2 regions of the Streptomyces sp. NPDC050509 genome follow, and region 2 is predicted to be linked to the other one. Evidence: predicted binding sites of a transcription regulator. Region 2 holds the regulator's gene; the other holds the start of a gene.
The links. Region 2 encodes HspR, which represses chaperone genes until heat shock. Its sites were predicted from a motif close to TTGAGNNNNNNNNNCTCAA; they were not measured.
Positions count from the first base shown of each region.

Region 1: lon (endopeptidase La) is a predicted target of HspR. The motif match lies at 2,549-2,567, and genes of this name have one in related genera.

Region 1 is NZ_JBITHL010000005.1:367,200-374,920, forward strand. Features, by position in the region: gene ACIBJC_RS17150 (ABC transporter ATP-binding protein) at 1-803, opposite strand, end outside; gene ACIBJC_RS17155 (zf-HC2 domain-containing protein) at 800-1,753, opposite strand; gene ACIBJC_RS17160 (RNA polymerase sigma factor) at 1,750-2,325, opposite strand; gene lon (endopeptidase La) at 2,682-5,117, shown strand; gene ACIBJC_RS17170 (lysozyme) at 5,191-6,039, opposite strand; gene ACIBJC_RS17175 (MarR family winged helix-turn-helix transcriptional regulator) at 6,248-6,742, shown strand; gene ACIBJC_RS17180 (hypothetical protein) at 6,828-7,610, opposite strand.
Region 2 is NZ_JBITHL010000010.1:293,509-301,229, forward strand. Features, by position in the region: gene clpB (ATP-dependent chaperone ClpB) at 33-2,651, opposite strand; gene ACIBJC_RS28560 ((2Fe-2S)-binding protein) at 3,121-3,444, opposite strand; gene ACIBJC_RS28565 (hypothetical protein) at 3,441-3,716, opposite strand; gene ACIBJC_RS28570 (helix-turn-helix transcriptional regulator) at 3,843-4,853, shown strand; gene ACIBJC_RS28575 (LuxR C-terminal-related transcriptional regulator) at 5,135-6,112, shown strand; gene ACIBJC_RS28580 (heat shock protein transcriptional repressor HspR) at 6,256-6,732, opposite strand; gene dnaJ (molecular chaperone DnaJ) at 6,737-7,721, opposite strand, start outside.

The sequences.
Region 1 (7,721 bases), on a different contig from region 2:
GACCGCAGCGCCGCCGTGTACCCGCGTTCGATCGGGTTGTCACCGAACTCGGCCGCACCGTTCCCGGCGTTTCCGGCGTTCCCGCCCAGCGCCGTCAGCTCCGCGGTCGTCCCGCGGAACGCCACCCGGCCCGCCTCCAGGAGCGTCACCTCCGTACAGGCCGCCGCGACATCCTCCACGAGGTGCGTCGAGACGATCACCGTGGAAGTGGTGCCCACCTCCCGGAGCAGCGCTCTGAACTCGACGCGCTGCTCCGGATCCAGACCGGCCGTCGGCTCGTCGAGCAGCAGCAGATCCGGCTCGTTGACGATCGCCTGCGCGATGCCGACCCGCCGCACCATGCCCCCCGACAGCGTCCGCACCTTCGCGTCGATCCGGTCCGCGAGCCCCACCCGCTCGACCGCCCGCTCCACCGCCTCCGGCACGCGCGCCGCGTCCATCTCCTTGAGCCACGCCACGTACGCGACGAACTCGCGCACCGTGAACCCCGGGTAGTAGCCGAACTCCTGCGGCAGGTAGCCGAGCCGCCGCCTTATCGCCGCGCGGTCCCGGTGCTCCGCGACATCACGGCCCAGCAGCTCCACCCGGCCCCCGGCCGGCGCGGCGACCGTCGCCAGCACCCGGATCAGGGAGGTCTTGCCCGCCCCGTTCGGGCCGAGCAGGCCGTGCACACCACCGCCGAAGCCGAGATCGACGGTGTCGAGCGCGACCTTCTTGCGATGCCTGACCGTCAACCCGTGTACCGCCACCGCTGTCACGTAGGTCTCTCTCTTTCCCACACGCTTTCCCTCACGTACGTTCATCGGGCGAATCCCCCGCCCCCGAAAGAGGGCCGGTCGAACGAGCGCCGCCGCGCCACCAGCAACACCGCGCACCCCGCCGCCCCCGCGCCCCAGAGGCCCTGCGCCGCCGCCCCGGACAGGAACCGGGCCAGATGCCCGGACAGCTCGGCCGGCGTGGCCGGTCCGGTCAGCGCCGTCGGCGACACCCCGACCGCCCCGGCGGATCCCGTGGTCAGCAGCGGTACGGCCAGGGCCAGCACCCAGAGCGCGCCCACCGCACAGGCCGCCGCGCGGCACCCCACGTACGAGCCGAGCGCCAGCGCGGCCAGCGTCAGCGTCAGCCCCGGCAGCAGCCAGGCCGCCGCGCCCGGTGTACCGAGCGCGGCGTCCGGCAGCAGCGCCCCGGCCAGCGTCAGCAGCGGCAGGCTCACGGCGAGCACGGCGGCGGTCCTGGCCAGCAGCAGCCGCAGCCCGCCGCCCGGGGTGGCCGCGCCGATCTCGTGCATCGGGTCCGCGTACCTCCCGTACGACACGGCGACCCCCGCGGGCGGCAGCACCGGCGCCAGCGCCAGCAGCAGCGGGCGCGCGCCCGCGAAGCCGGTGGCGTACGCCAGCCCGACGGCCCCCGCCACGACCAGCACCAGCGCCGCCAGCCAGGACCCGCGCAGCGCGGGCCCCGCCGCCCACAGGACGCGCGCGGTGAAGCCGATCGCGGGCGCCCGGCCGACGTCCGGGGGCGGTGGCGGTGGCGCCACAGCGGCCAGCACCGCTCCCCGTACGTCGGCGAGTACGGTGCCCGCGGCGGTCCCCCGTACCGCCGCGGACACCCGGACGGCGCACGTGCCGCACGTCTCGATGTGCTTCTCCAGCGACCAGGCGTCGGGCTCCGGGGCCGAGTCCGCCGCGTACCGGGCGGCCAGCGCCTCGTCCACGTGCCACGCCCCGGCCGTCCGGGCTGCCCTGTCCCTCATACGGTGCCTCCCAGCGGCGCGATGCGCTCCAGCGCGGCACGCAGTTCCTTGCGCGCCCGCATCGCGCGGGTCTTGACCGTGCCCTCCGGTATGTCGAGGAGCCGCGCGGTCTCACGGGTGGTGAGCCCGTCGACGACCGTCGCCCGCAGCACGTCGCGCAACTCGGGGGAGATCCGGTCGAGGGCCGCGCCTACATCGCCGTACTCAAGGCCGGCCAGAACACGTTCCTCGGCAGAGGGCGCGACGGCCGGCGGCTCGTACCCGGGCCGCCCGTACGCGGCGCGCTCCGCCCGCGAGCGCACCCGCACCGCGTCGACCAGCCGCCGCGCCGCGATCACCCACAACCAGCCGCCGGCCTCACCACCGCGATGCGTCCCGGCCGAGCGCCATACGGTCACGAAGGTGTCCTGAAGAACCTCCCGCACGGTCTCGGGATCGGCACACCGCCGCCCCAGCCGAGCGAGCAACCAGCCGGAATGCCGGTCGTACAACTCGGCCAGCGCCTCGGCCCCCGCCGCGTCACCTCTCGCGACGGCACGCAACAGCGCGGCGTCGTCGCGATCTCCCCCCATGGGGCGGAACAGTCTCACGCCCCTCTATCGCCGACAGCGCCCGGATCGGTTCACGGGCCCGCGCCGGGGATCACGGTGCCCCGGGGAATGCAGCCGTACGGATAGGCGCTGTCGCTGTGCAGACGAGCTTGCACGTCTCTGCGTTCCCCGGTGTCACGGGACAGGGACAGGGCGATCGCTCAGAGCGAACAAGGGCGGGGGAACAATCCCAGGCTCATAAGCATTGAGTCGGTATAGCTCAACTTGCTTGATCTGGCTCACCTCATCACCTCACCTCATCTCACCGACTCATCTGCTGTTACCGCCTTACCTGCCACACCTGCCTTACCTGCTCTGTTCACGCCGAAGGGGAGACCATGGCTTCCACGTCCGCACCGCTCACGCTTCCCGTACTGCCGCTCGACGACGAGGTCGTGCTGCCCGGCATGGTCGTGCCGCTCGATCTGTCCGATGCCGAGGTCCGTGCCGCAGTGGAGGCCGCGCAGGCGGCTGTCCGTGACGGTGACGGTGACGGTGAGAGTGGCGGGGGCGGCGGCAAGCCCCGGGTGCTGCTCGTGCCGCGTATCGACGGGAGTTACGCCGGGACCGGTGTGCTCGGGACCGTCGAGCAGGTCGGCCGGCTCTCCGACGGGGATCCCGGTGCGCTGATCCGCGGCCGTGGCCGGGTGCGGATCGGGGCCGGTACGAGCGGGCCCGGTGCCGCGCTCTGGGTGGAGGGGGTCGGCGTCGACGAGAGCGCGCCCGAGCCGCTGCCCGGCGCCGTGGCCGAACTGGTCACCGAGTACAAGGCGCTGGCCACCGACTGGCTGAAGAAGCGCGGGGCCTGGCAGGTCGTCGACCGGGTGCAGCAGATCGACGACGTGTCGGCGCTCGCCGACAACTCCGGCTACTCGCCGTTCCTCTCCACCGCCCAGAAGGTCGCCCTGCTGGAGACCACCGACCCGGTCGCCCGGCTGAAGCTCGCCACCCAACAGCTCCGTGAGCACCTCGCGGAGCAGGACGTCGCCGAGTCCATCGCCAAGGACGTCCAGGAGGGCGTCGACAAGCAGCAGCGCGAGTTCCTGCTGCGGCGTCAGCTCGACGCCGTGCGCAAGGAGCTGCGCGGGCTGAACGGCGACGATGGCGAGGACGAGTCCGACGACTACCGGACGCGCGTCGAGGCCGCCGACCTCCCCGAGAAGGTACGGGAGGCCGCGCTCAAGGAGGTCGAGAAGCTGGAGCGCTCCTCCGACCAGAGCCCCGAGGGCTCCTGGATCCGCACCTGGCTCGACACCGTCCTGGAACTGCCGTGGAACGAGCGGACCGAGGACAGCTACGACATCAAGGGCGCCCAGTCCGTCCTGGACGCCGAACACGCCGGCCTGGAGGACGTGAAGGAGCGCATCACCGAGTACCTGGCCGTCCGCAAGCGCCGCGCGGACCGCGGTCTCGGGGTCGTCGGCGGCCGGCGCGGCGGCGCCGTCCTGGCCCTCGTCGGCCCGCCCGGGGTCGGCAAGACCTCGCTGGGCGAGAGCGTCGCGCACGCCATGGGGCGGAAGTTCGTCCGGGTCGCGCTCGGCGGTGTACGGGACGAGGCGGAGATCCGCGGCCACCGGCGTACGTACGTCGGCGCGCTGCCCGGCCGTATCGTCCGGGCGATCAAGGAGGCCGGTTCGATGAACCCGGTCGTCCTGCTGGACGAGATCGACAAGGTCGGCTCCGACTTCCGCGGCGACCCCGCCGCGGCGCTGCTCGAAGTCCTCGACCCCGCGCAGAACCACACCTTCCGCGACCACTACCTGGAGGTCGAACTCGACCTCTCCGACGTGGTCTTCCTCGCCACGGCCAACGTCCTGGAGGCCATCCCCGAGGCGCTGCTCGACCGCATGGAGCTGGTGCGGCTCGACGGCTACACGGAGGACGAGAAGGTCGTCATCGCCCGGGACCACCTGCTGCCCCGGCAGTTGGAGCGCGCGGGCCTGGAGCCCGGCGAGGTCACCCTGGAGGACGGCGCGCTGCGCAGGCTGGCGGGCGAGTACACCCGCGAGGCGGGCGTACGGAACCTGGAGCGCTCCATCGCCCGGCTGCTCCGCAAGGTCGCGGCCGAACACGAACTCGGCGACCGGGAGCTGCCGTTCACCCTCGGCGCCGACGACCTGCGCGGGCTGATCGGGCGTCCGCACCACGTACCGGAGTCGGCGCAGGACCCGGCGGAGCGCCGTACGGCGGTCACGGGTGTGGCGACCGGCCTCGCGGTCACGGGCGCGGGCGGCGACGTCCTCTTCGTGGAGGCGTCGCTCGCCGATCCCGAGACGGGCGGTTCGGGGCTGACCCTGACCGGACAGCTCGGGGACGTGATGAAGGAGTCGGCGCAGATCGCGCTCTCCTTCCTGCGCTCGCGCGGCGCGGAGCTGGAGCTGCCGGTGGCCGATCTGAAGGACCGGGGTGTGCACATCCACTTCCCGGCGGGCGCGGTGCCGAAGGACGGCCCGAGCGCGGGCATCACGATGACGACGGCGCTGGCCTCGCTGCTGAGCGGCCGTCAGGTCCGTACGGATGTGGCCATGACCGGCGAGGTCTCGCTGACGGGCCGTGTCCTGCCCATCGGTGGCCTCAAGCAGAAGCTGCTGGCCGCCCACCGCGCGGGCATCACGACGGTCGTGATCCCCAAGCGGAACGAGGCCGACCTGGACGATGTCCCGGCCGAGATCCTCGACAAGCTGGAGGTTCACCCGGTGACGGATGTCCGCCAGGTCCTGGAGCTGGCGCTCGCCCCCGCGGAGCAGCCCGTACGGGTCCCCGCGGCGGCCTGATCGCACCACGGCGTCACCGGACTGCCCGGCCCCTCGGCGGAGGGGGGCCGGGCAGCCTCATGTGTGCGGGGCGTCAGCCGTTGGCCAGCGCCTGTACCCGGTCCAGGGCCCCGTTGAACCGGTTGTGGTCGCCCACGATCGGCCCCGTCGACGTGTACTGCCAGATCGTCTGGAACCCCCAGCCCGCGGGCAGCTCGCCGACGGTCGAGTCGTACCGGGCGATCCACAGCGGGTTGGTGGTGCCGAAGCCCGCGTAGTTGCCCGTGCACGTCTTCCACCAGCTCGTCGCCGTGTAGATCACGGCGTCCCGGCCGGTGCGCGCCCGGTAGGTGTTCACGAAGTCGCGGATCCAGTCGACCATCTGCGACGCCGTCTTGCCGTAGCAGGTCGCCCCGTACGGGTTCCACTCGATGTCGAGCACGCCCGGCAGCGTCCGGCCGTCGGGCGACCAGCCGCCCCCGCCGTCGACGAAGTAGTTGGCCTGGTTGGCGCCGCTGGAGTCGTTGGGCGTACCGAAGTGGTACGTGCCGCGGATCATGCCGACGTTGTACGAGCCGTTGTACTGCTGGGTGAAGGAGGTGTTCTTGTAGTAGTTCCCCTCGGTGGCCTTGACGTAGGCCCACTTCACCCCGCTGCTCCACAGAGCCGGCCAGTCGACGTTCCCCTGGTGACTGGAGACGTCGACACCCTCCGTCTGGGCGGCACGGCCGCCCTGGGGCAACCGGCCCTGGCCGTCGTGCGCGAGGACGCCCATGCCCATGTGGGCCGAGCCGCGCGGGGGGAGGGGCGCCGGCGGGCCCGCCGGGTGGGGGGCCGCGCTCGCCGCACCGGGGAGAGCGAGGAGCAGGGCGAGAGCGGAGAGGAGGGCGGTGGCCGCGGCGACCCTGGAGCGGCCTGGGGCGCGGGATCTGGGGACGGGCATGGGTGTGCCTCCGAAGACCTCGGTGGGGGGAGATCATGACCTGGCGACATGTCAGTGGAGTGAACATGTCAGTATTGAAGCTACGCACGTAGACCGGGACGGCGGAAGGGTGCCACGCCGGTGCCGTTGGTATAAACCCCTGAAATACTGAACAAGCTGCGGCAATGGCCGCCGGCGAAAGAAACTTTCAGGAGCGGAAAAGCGCGCGATGGCTGCTGACGTGCACGGAAGCGGTACGGAACCGGAACCGGACCCCGCGGTGACGAGTGGTGTGGACCAGGAATTCCTCGCCCTGGAACGGGAACTGGCGGTCTTTTTGCGCCGCGCCCGCGCCAACTCCGGGGAAATGGCGCGCGAAGTCCATCCGGAACTGGAACCGGCGGCTTATGGGCTGCTTGTACGTCTGGAGTTCGGCGGCCCCCAGCGCGCCACCGAACTCGCCACGTACTTCGGCGTCGGCAAGGCCACCATGAGCCGCCAGTTGCGCGCCCTGGAGGAACTGGGTCTGGTGAGCCGCGAGCCCGATCCCGCCGACGGGCGCGCCTGGCTCATCAGGATCACCGACGAGGGCGGGAACCGCTTCCGCCGGGTCCGGGGAGCGCGCCGGGAGCGGTACGTACAGCAGCTCGCCGGCTGGGACCGTGCCGAGATCGCCGAACTGGCCCGGCTGCTGCGCCAGCTCAACGCCACCGCCGAGAGCTGACCGCCGGGGAGCTGACCGCCGAGAGCTGACCGCCGGGATCTGAGGCGCCATGAGCCACTGGAAGCAGGGGCAGGCAGGCGCCGTCTCACAGCTCCACGTATGTCACCGTCGCGTCGTCGCTCGTCTTCCCCCTGCGGAACGCCGTACCGTCCGGATCCGCCGACTCCGCCGCCCGCACCCGGTCGATCAGCTCCTGCGGACCGCTCTTGCGCACCAGCGCCAGACAGTCCGCCCAGCCGCCCTCCCGGAACACCTCCACCCACCGGGTCGCCCCGTCCGTCAGGGCGAGCAGGGACCGTACCTCCGCCGCCGGGGTGCGGCCCGTCACGGCGCGCTCCGCGACCGACGGGTCCGCCGCCGCCGTGAAGAAGCCGCCCTCCGCGTTGCGCAGGGCGTCCGTCGCGGCGACCGAGCGCAGCACCTCGCGCGGGACCCGGTCGAGGCGGTCGTCCAGCACCGCCCGTACCGCCCCGTCAGGGGCCTCCAGCAGCAGCGTGGAGTCGGAGAGTACGAGATGTTCGACGGCGTCCCGGCCCCAGCGCGCCAGGACGACCGTGGCCTGCGGAGTACGCGGGTGAGAAAGGTCACAGGTGTCGCGGTGAGCGTCCGCCGTGCGGCCGATCGACGCGGCGAGAACCTGTGCCAGCGTCATATCCCGTCGCGAACCGGACAGTTCCGTGAGCGCCCCGCCCAGCCTGGACGTGAACCACGGCACGCCGTGCACACAACCGTCCTCGCCGGTGGGCGGCGTCACCCCGTCCAGCATCACCAGAGCCCCGCCCTCGCCCGCCGCGGGCAGCACCACGCCTGCCCAGTCCTCATTGGGGCGGGCGGTGCGACCGGGGGAGGTGGCCTGTTCGACGCGCATGCGCTCCAGTCTGCCTGACTCCTCGCATCACCCGCAGGGTTCCTTCACATGCTCCACACGTCATGTCGGCCTCCCCGTCACGCCAGGTCAACCGCTGTGATTCGGTCAGAA
Region 2 (7,721 bases):
AACGGGCCCCACCGCAACCCGGGGATCTTCCCCTACAGCGCCTTCTCCAGGCGCCCTGGCGCCTCCGCCGCGCCCCTCCCCACCATCAGGCCGTCTCCCACCCGGTCCACCCGGACCGTGTCCCCGTCCGTGATGTCGCCCGCCAGGATCTCCTTCGCGAGCTGGTCGCCGATCGCCGTCTGGACCAGGCGGCGCAGCGGGCGGGCGCCGTAGGCCGGGTCGTTGCCCTCTTCCGCCAGCCAGGTCAGGGCCTCCGGGGTGACCTCCAGGGTGAGGCGGCGTTCCGCGAGGCGTTTGGCGAGGCGGCCGATCTGGAGGCCCGCGATGTGGGCCAGCTCGTCCTGGGACAGGGCGGAGAAGACCACCAGGTCGTCCAGGCGGTTGAGGAATTCCGGCTTGAAGGAGGCCCGTACGGTCTGGAGGACCTGCTCCTTCTTGCGCTCCGGGGTGATGTTCGGGTCGACCAGGTACTGGCTGCCCAGGTTCGACGTCAGGATCAGGATGGTGTTGCGGAAGTCGACCGTCCGCCCCTGGCCGTCGGTGAGGCGGCCGTCGTCCAGGACCTGGAGCAGGATGTCGAAGACCTCGGGGTGCGCCTTCTCGACCTCGTCCAGGAGGACCACGGAGTACGGGCGCCGCCTTACTGCCTCGGTGAGCTGGCCGCCCTCCTCATAGCCGACGTAACCGGGAGGCGCGCCCACCAGGCGGGCCACGGAGTGCTTCTCGCCGTACTCGCTCATGTCGATACGGACCATGGCCCGCTCGTCGTCGAAGAGGAAGTCCGCGAGGGCCTTGGCCAGTTCGGTCTTGCCCACGCCCGTCGGTCCGAGGAAGAGGAACGAGCCGGTGGGCCGGTCCGGGTCGGCGATGCCGGCGCGGGTGCGGCGTACGGCGTCGGAGACGGCCTGGACCGCCTCGCCCTGGCCGATCAGCCGCTTGCCCAGCTCCTGCTCCATACGCAGCAGCTTCTGCGTCTCGCCCTCCAGCAGGCGGCCCGCGGGGATGCCGGTCCAGGAGCCGACGACGTCGGCGATGTCGTCCGGGCCGACCTCCTCCTTGACCATCGTGTCCTTGGCTGCCTCCTGCTCGGCCTCGGCCGCCGCCTCCAACTCCCGCTCCAGGTTGGGGATCTCCCCGTACAGCATCTTGGAGGCGGTGTCGAAGTCGCCGTCGCGCTGCGCGCGCTCGGCCTGGCCGCGCAGGTCGTCGAGACGCTCCTTCAGCTCACCGACCCGGTTCAGGCCCTGCTTCTCCTTCTCCCAGCGGGCGGTGAGGCCGCGCAGCTCCTCCTCGCGGTCGGCGAGGTCGCGGCGCAGCTTCTCCAGGCGTTGCTTGGAGGCGGGGTCGGACTCGTTCTTGAGGGCCAGCTCCTCCATGCGGAGGCGGTCGACGGAGCGCTGGAGCTCGTCGATCTCGACCGGCGAGGAGTCGATCTCCATACGGAGCCGGGACGCGGCCTCGTCGACGAGGTCGATGGCCTTGTCGGGGAGGAAGCGGGAGGTGATGTAGCGGTCGGAGAGGGCGGCGGCGGCCACCAGGGCCGCGTCCGCGATCTGCACCTTGTGGTGGGCCTCGTAACGGCCCTTGAGCCCGCGCAGGATCGCGATGGTGTCCTCGACGCTCGGCTCGGCGACCAGCACCTGCTGGAAGCGGCGCTCCAGGGCGGCGTCCTTCTCGATCCGCTCGCGGTACTCGTCCAGGGTGGTCGCGCCGACCATGCGCAGCTCGCCGCGGGCCAGCATCGGCTTGAGCATGTTGCCCGCGTCCATCGCGGAGTCGCCGCCGGCGCCCGCGCCGACGACGGTGTGGAGCTCGTCGATGAACGTGATGATCTGGCCGTCGCTCTCCTTGATCTCGGAGAGGACGGTCTTGAGGCGCTCCTCGAACTCGCCGCGGTACTTGGCGCCCGCGACCATCGCGCCGAGGTCCAGCGAGACCAGCCGCTTGTTCTTGAGGGACTCCGGCACGTCGCCCTTGACGATGCGCTGCGCGAGCCCCTCGACCACGGCGGTCTTACCGACGCCCGGTTCACCGATCAGCACGGGGTTGTTCTTCGTACGGCGCGACAGCACCTGCACCACGCGCCGGATCTCCTGGTCCCGGCCGATGACCGGGTCGAGCTTGCCGTCGCGGGCCGCCGCGGTGAAATCGGTGCCGAACTTCTCCAGGGCCTTGTACTGGCCCTCCGGGTCGGGTGTGGTCACCCGGCGCCCTCCCCTTGCCTTTTCGAACGCGTCCAGGAGCCGGTCAGCCGCCGCCCCCTGCCGGGCCAGTATCTCCCCCGCCGGGCCGCCCTTGGCGGCGATGCCGATGAGCAGGTGCTCGGTGGAGAGGTAGTCGTCGCCCAGCTCCTTCGCCCGGCGGCCCGCGTCCGCGATGACGGCGAGCAGGTCGCGGTTGGGCTGCGGGGGCGCGACGGTCGACCCGGTGACGCTGGGCTGGGCGGCGAGCAGCCGCTCGGTGGCCGACCGTACGGCCGCCTGGTCGGCCTCGACGGCGGCCAGCAGGTCGGTGACGTTCTCGTTGTCCTGGCCCTCCAGCAGCGCGAGCAGCAGATGCGCGGGGGTCAGATCGGGATGTCCCGCCGCCACCGCCCGGTTGGTGGCGGAGTTGATCGCATCCCGGCTCTTGTTGGTCAGCTCGGCGTCCACGTGGGCCCTCTCCTCCTTGCACGAGTTCTGCGCGGGCTCTTGCGGGATCCCTTACGTGATCCTCACGCGATCCCTTGCGTGATCCCCTATGGGTACGGGAAAACGCCACTCCGGTCTCATCCGGGCCGCCGCATCCCTGACAGCAAGAACCTACGCAAAGTTGAGTCTATTCCACTCAAGGCTGGCTCGGCCGAGTGGCGCCCGGAAAATCGGCCCCCGCCCCCTGATTTTCTCGCGTTCCGGCGCGGGCACCACCGGTACACACCAATGGCCCGGCGCACGGGTGTCCGCGCGCCGGGCCAGGAGCGGTCAGGAAGGGGGCAGGGAGGCCTGCCGGGGCCGCCACCGGGGCCCGGGAAGAATCCGGGAAGAATCCGGGCAGCACAACGGCGCCATCGTGTTTCAGGTCCACGATGGCGCCGTTGTGTGGGGGAAGCGCCTGAACGATTTGAAACGACGGGGGAATCGTTCAGGCACTGCGGGGGGTGGCGAGGGTGGTTTGTGGTGACCCGACGAGCTGGTGGTCACGCTGGTCGAGGTTGACGAAGATCATGTCGTAGCGGATGGCGCAGCGGACCGGGCGTGGAGCCCCGCGCGGCCTGCGGAGGCAGCGGTAGGCACGTACGTCCTCGTCCTCCTCACGCACGACGACGATCGGCTCTCCGAAGAGAGTGACCATCAACGAGTCTCCTCGGTGGGGAATGGCCGTGACCAGATCGATGAAGTGCCACCCCGATCGGTACGCCGTGGCCATCTCACGCCGGAAGACCCGATCGTCCGGCGGGACGGTCATGCCGTGATGCCGGCCGGGGTACTGCCCCACTCGATGTCGCCGGCGTCACCCGAAGCTGCCTTCGGGGCCACCGTCCATGAGATCTCTTCCGTGCTCATCTCCCCGGCGCCCGCGGCCTGGACGACGGTTCCGGCCGGAGTGCTGGTCCAGGAGATCTCCCCCACCGCGGTGGTCTGGCCGGCCGAACCGGCCGGCGCGCTGGTCCAGGAGATCTCCCCGGCAACACCCAGCACACCGTAGGCCAGAGCCGCAGAGAAAGCAGTGGCAACCACCGCGCGAAGCATTCTCTTATACATAGTCGGCTTCGTCCTCACTTGATGGATTCCTCTCCCCCGCCATCTAGACGATGTCTCATTCGGACACGTCAACACCACCGGGACGAGGCATCATGTTCCTGCATGTTCAGGACCCTGAGGGGTGGAGATTTGACCGAAAGCATCACAAAACCGACACATCCCCATGCCGTCACTGATCTATGTGAAGACGGCAGGCGGCTTTACGCCAGCGCACTGCGCTCGGGGCGCCTCGCCCGGAGCGAGATCGTCGCCGCCCCGTGTCTCATGGAGTTCCCACTCCTGCATCCGGACCCGGACGATCCGGACTGGCTGCGACCGGTTCCGCCGTCCGCCGCGCTCTCCCAACGCCTCAACCCCGTCGAGCGGGAGATCCAGGAGCGACGGCACTTCGCGGTGGCGCTCACCGACGCTTTCGAGCCGTTCATGGCCATCGCCTCGCAGGGGCCGCCGAGCGCCCACGCGATCACCGTCCTGGAGGGCAAGGGCCGTATCAACGCGGCGATCGACCTCGCCACGGCCGCGTGCAGGACCGAGGTCCTCACCGTGCAGCCAGGTGGTGTCCGCAGCGCCGACGCGCTCGAACAGGGCCTGGAGCGCGGCCAGCTCGTGGTGGACCGCGGGGTCAGCATCCGCACCCTGTACCAGCACACCGTCCGGCACGGACAGGGCACGCTCGCTTACGCCGAACGGCTCGCCGAAGGAAACGTCGAGATCCGGACGCTGGAGGAGCTGGTCGAGCGACTGATCATCTTCGACCGCACCGTCGCGTACATCCCGGCACGCTCCGACCGGGCGGTCGCCCTGGAACTGCGCCACCCGGCGCTCGTCGACTACCTGGCCCAGGTCTTCGAACAGCTCTGGCGCCGCGCCACGCCCCTCACCGAGCAGGTCTCGTACGAGCCGACACCCGACGGCGTCTCCGGCGTCCAGCGGTCGATCGCGAAACTGCTCATCGAGGGGTACGTGGACGAGGCCATCGCCCGGCGGCTGGGGATGAACGTACGGACCTGCCGTGCCCACATCGCCAAACTCGCCACCACGCTCGGCAGCGGCAGCAGGGCGCAGCTCGGCTATCTGATCGCGCACTCGGGAATCCTCGACCAGGAGCGCTGACCCGGCATTTCGAAACACCTCGACCTATCTCGCTCCGTACCGCCCACAACGAGAACCACCGTGAACACAGAGAGGGAACCCGCCAACTGAATCGGCCCGAATCAGCCCGAATTCCCTGAACCGGACGTCGAACTCCCACCCCTGCACGGCGAGAACTCGGCGATGGTCTCGGTCACTCTCTGTAGAGTGCCGACACGGCCTGCCCGGATCAAGCGAAACGCGACTGCACTGATGCGCACTGCGGAACCGTGCAGCACTGCGGAACCACGCAGGAGGGACATATGACACAACCGGACGCGGTGACACACAGAGAACCGTCGCCCGCTGTGTCGGCGGGGGCGCACACCCTGCTGCGCCGGCTCGTCAGGGGCGAGCAGGTCGGGCGGGCCGAGCCGGGCTGCACCGAACTGATCGCCCTCGGACTGGCGGTGCACGACCCCCACTCCGACCGGTGGGGCGTGGCCGACCTGCACCATGCGGAGCAGACCGCCATGGCCGAGGAGCGCGCCGGCATCGCCCGCCACCTCCAGCGCATGCACCAGCTCGACGAGCTGTACCGCGACATCCGCACACACGAATCGCCCACCGGTAACGGAATCGAGTTTCTCGACCGGGTCGAACACGTCAATGCCGCCATCATGCAGGCGGCGGATTACGCGCAATCCCACATGTATACGGCGCATCCGGTGAACAGAACCGCGAAAGGACTGGCCGCGGTCGTCCCCCGCGAGATCAAACTCCTCCAGCGCGGGATCGCACGCCGCACGATCTATTCGGAGCCCGCCCGCACCCGTGCCGCGGAACAGGAGTGGGCCACCACCATGAGCGCGCACGGCGCGGAGATACGTACCCTCGCCTCCGATTTCGAGCGAATGATCCTCGTGGACAGAAGATTCGCCATCATTTCCGACCACCGGGACGAGCCGAACAGAATGACCGCGTTCAAGGTGACGCACCCCGGCATGGTGGCTTTCCTCCACCACCTCTTCGACCAGCAGTGGGAGCGGGCCGAGCCCTGGATGGGCGGCCGGTTCCTGCCGAGGGAGGGGATCGTCACGACGGGCCGCTCCCGGCGCATCCTCAACAAGCTCCGCGAGGGCCGCACCCTCAAGCAGATCGCCAGCGAGCTGGATGTGAGCCTGCGGACCGTCAACACCGACCTGAACAAGCTGTACGAGGTCGTCGGCGTGGACACGCTGTTCTCGCTCGGGGTGTGGTGGGGGTCCGAGGCCGCCGCCGAGGAACGCAAACTGGGCTGACCGCGACCGCGAAACCGGGCCGACCGCGCCCGCACACGACGGAACGCCCGGCGGGAGATCCCGGCCGGGCGTCGTGTGGCGGTGAGAGACGTCAGCCCGTCGGCTGTCAGCCCGTCGGCTGTCAGCCCGTCGCGCGCTCGAACTCAGTCCGTCGCGCGCTTGGGCTTCGGGCGCCACACCACCAGCGCGCTCGTCTGCTGCACGTCCTGGTACGGCACCAGGTCCCGGCGGTACGACGCGTGCACCTGCGCCTCGCGCTGCCGCATCGCCGCCGCGGCGCCGTCCACCGCGGAGGACAGCTCGGCGACCCTGGCCTGGAGCGCGGCGACCTGGTTCTCCAGCTCGATGATGCGCTTGATTCCGGCCAGATTGATGCCCTCGTCCTGCGAGAGCTGCTGCACCTGCCGGAGCAGTTCGATGTCACGGGCCGAGTAGCGGCGCCCGCGCCCCGCCGTACGGTCCGGGGAGACCAGACCGAGGCGGTCGTACTGCCGGAGGGTCTGCGGGTGCAGCCCGGAGAGCTGGGCCGCCACCGAGATGACGTACACCGGCGTCTCCTCGGTCAGCGTGTACGCCCTGCCGAACGATGAGGACGGCCGCCGCCGCCCGTCCCTGTCCATCGGGTCATGCTCCCTTCGCCGCCTGGAACAGCTCCGCCCGCGGGTTCTCGTCCGCGGTCGCCTTCCGGTATGCCTCCAGCGCGTCGCGCGCCTCGCCGCCGAGGTCCTTGGGCACGACCACCTCGACGGTGACCAGCAGGTCGCCGCGGCTGCCGTCCTTGCGTACGGCGCCCTTGCCACGGGCCCGCATCGTACGGCCGTTGGGGGTACCCGCGGGCAGTTTCAGCGTGACCGGCGGACCGCCCAGCGTGGGGACCCGCACCTCGCCGCCGAGCGCCGCCTCCGTGAAGGTGACGGGCACGGTGATGGTGAGGTTGTCGTCCTTGCGGCCGAAGACCGGGTGCGCGTCGACATGGACGACGACGTACAGGTCGCCGCCGGGGCCGCCGCGCTCACCGGGAGCGCCCTTGCCGCGCAGCCTGATCCGCTGGCCGTCGCTGACACCCGCCGGGATCCGGACCTGCATGGTCCGCGAGGACCTGGCACGCCCGCTGCCCTTGCACACCTCGCACGGGTCCTGGGCGATCAGCCCGCGGCCCTTGCAGTCCACACACGGGTCGGTCAGCGAGAAGCCGCCGCCCGAGCCGCGCGACACCTGTCCGGTGCCCACACAGGTCGGGCAGACCCGCGGCGAGCCGTTCTTGTCGCCGGTGCCCGAACACGCCTTGCAGGGCGCCTGGCTGGACATCCGCAGCGGGACCGTGGCCCCGTCGACGGCCTCCGTGAAGCTGAGCGTCACCTCGGTGTCGATGTCCTGGCCGCGGCGCGGCTGCGTACGGGTGCCGGGGCCGCCGCGGTTGAACAGCCCGCCGAAGACGTCCCCGAGCCCGCCGCCGAAGCCGCCGGCCCCGCCGGCGCCCGCGGGGCCGCCCTGCGGACCGCCCTGACCGCCGCCGAAGAGGTCGCCGAGGTCGAAGTTGAACGAGCCGTTGCCGCCCGCGCCGGGACCCGGCCGGAATCCGCCGTTGCCGAAGAGCGAGCGCGCCTCG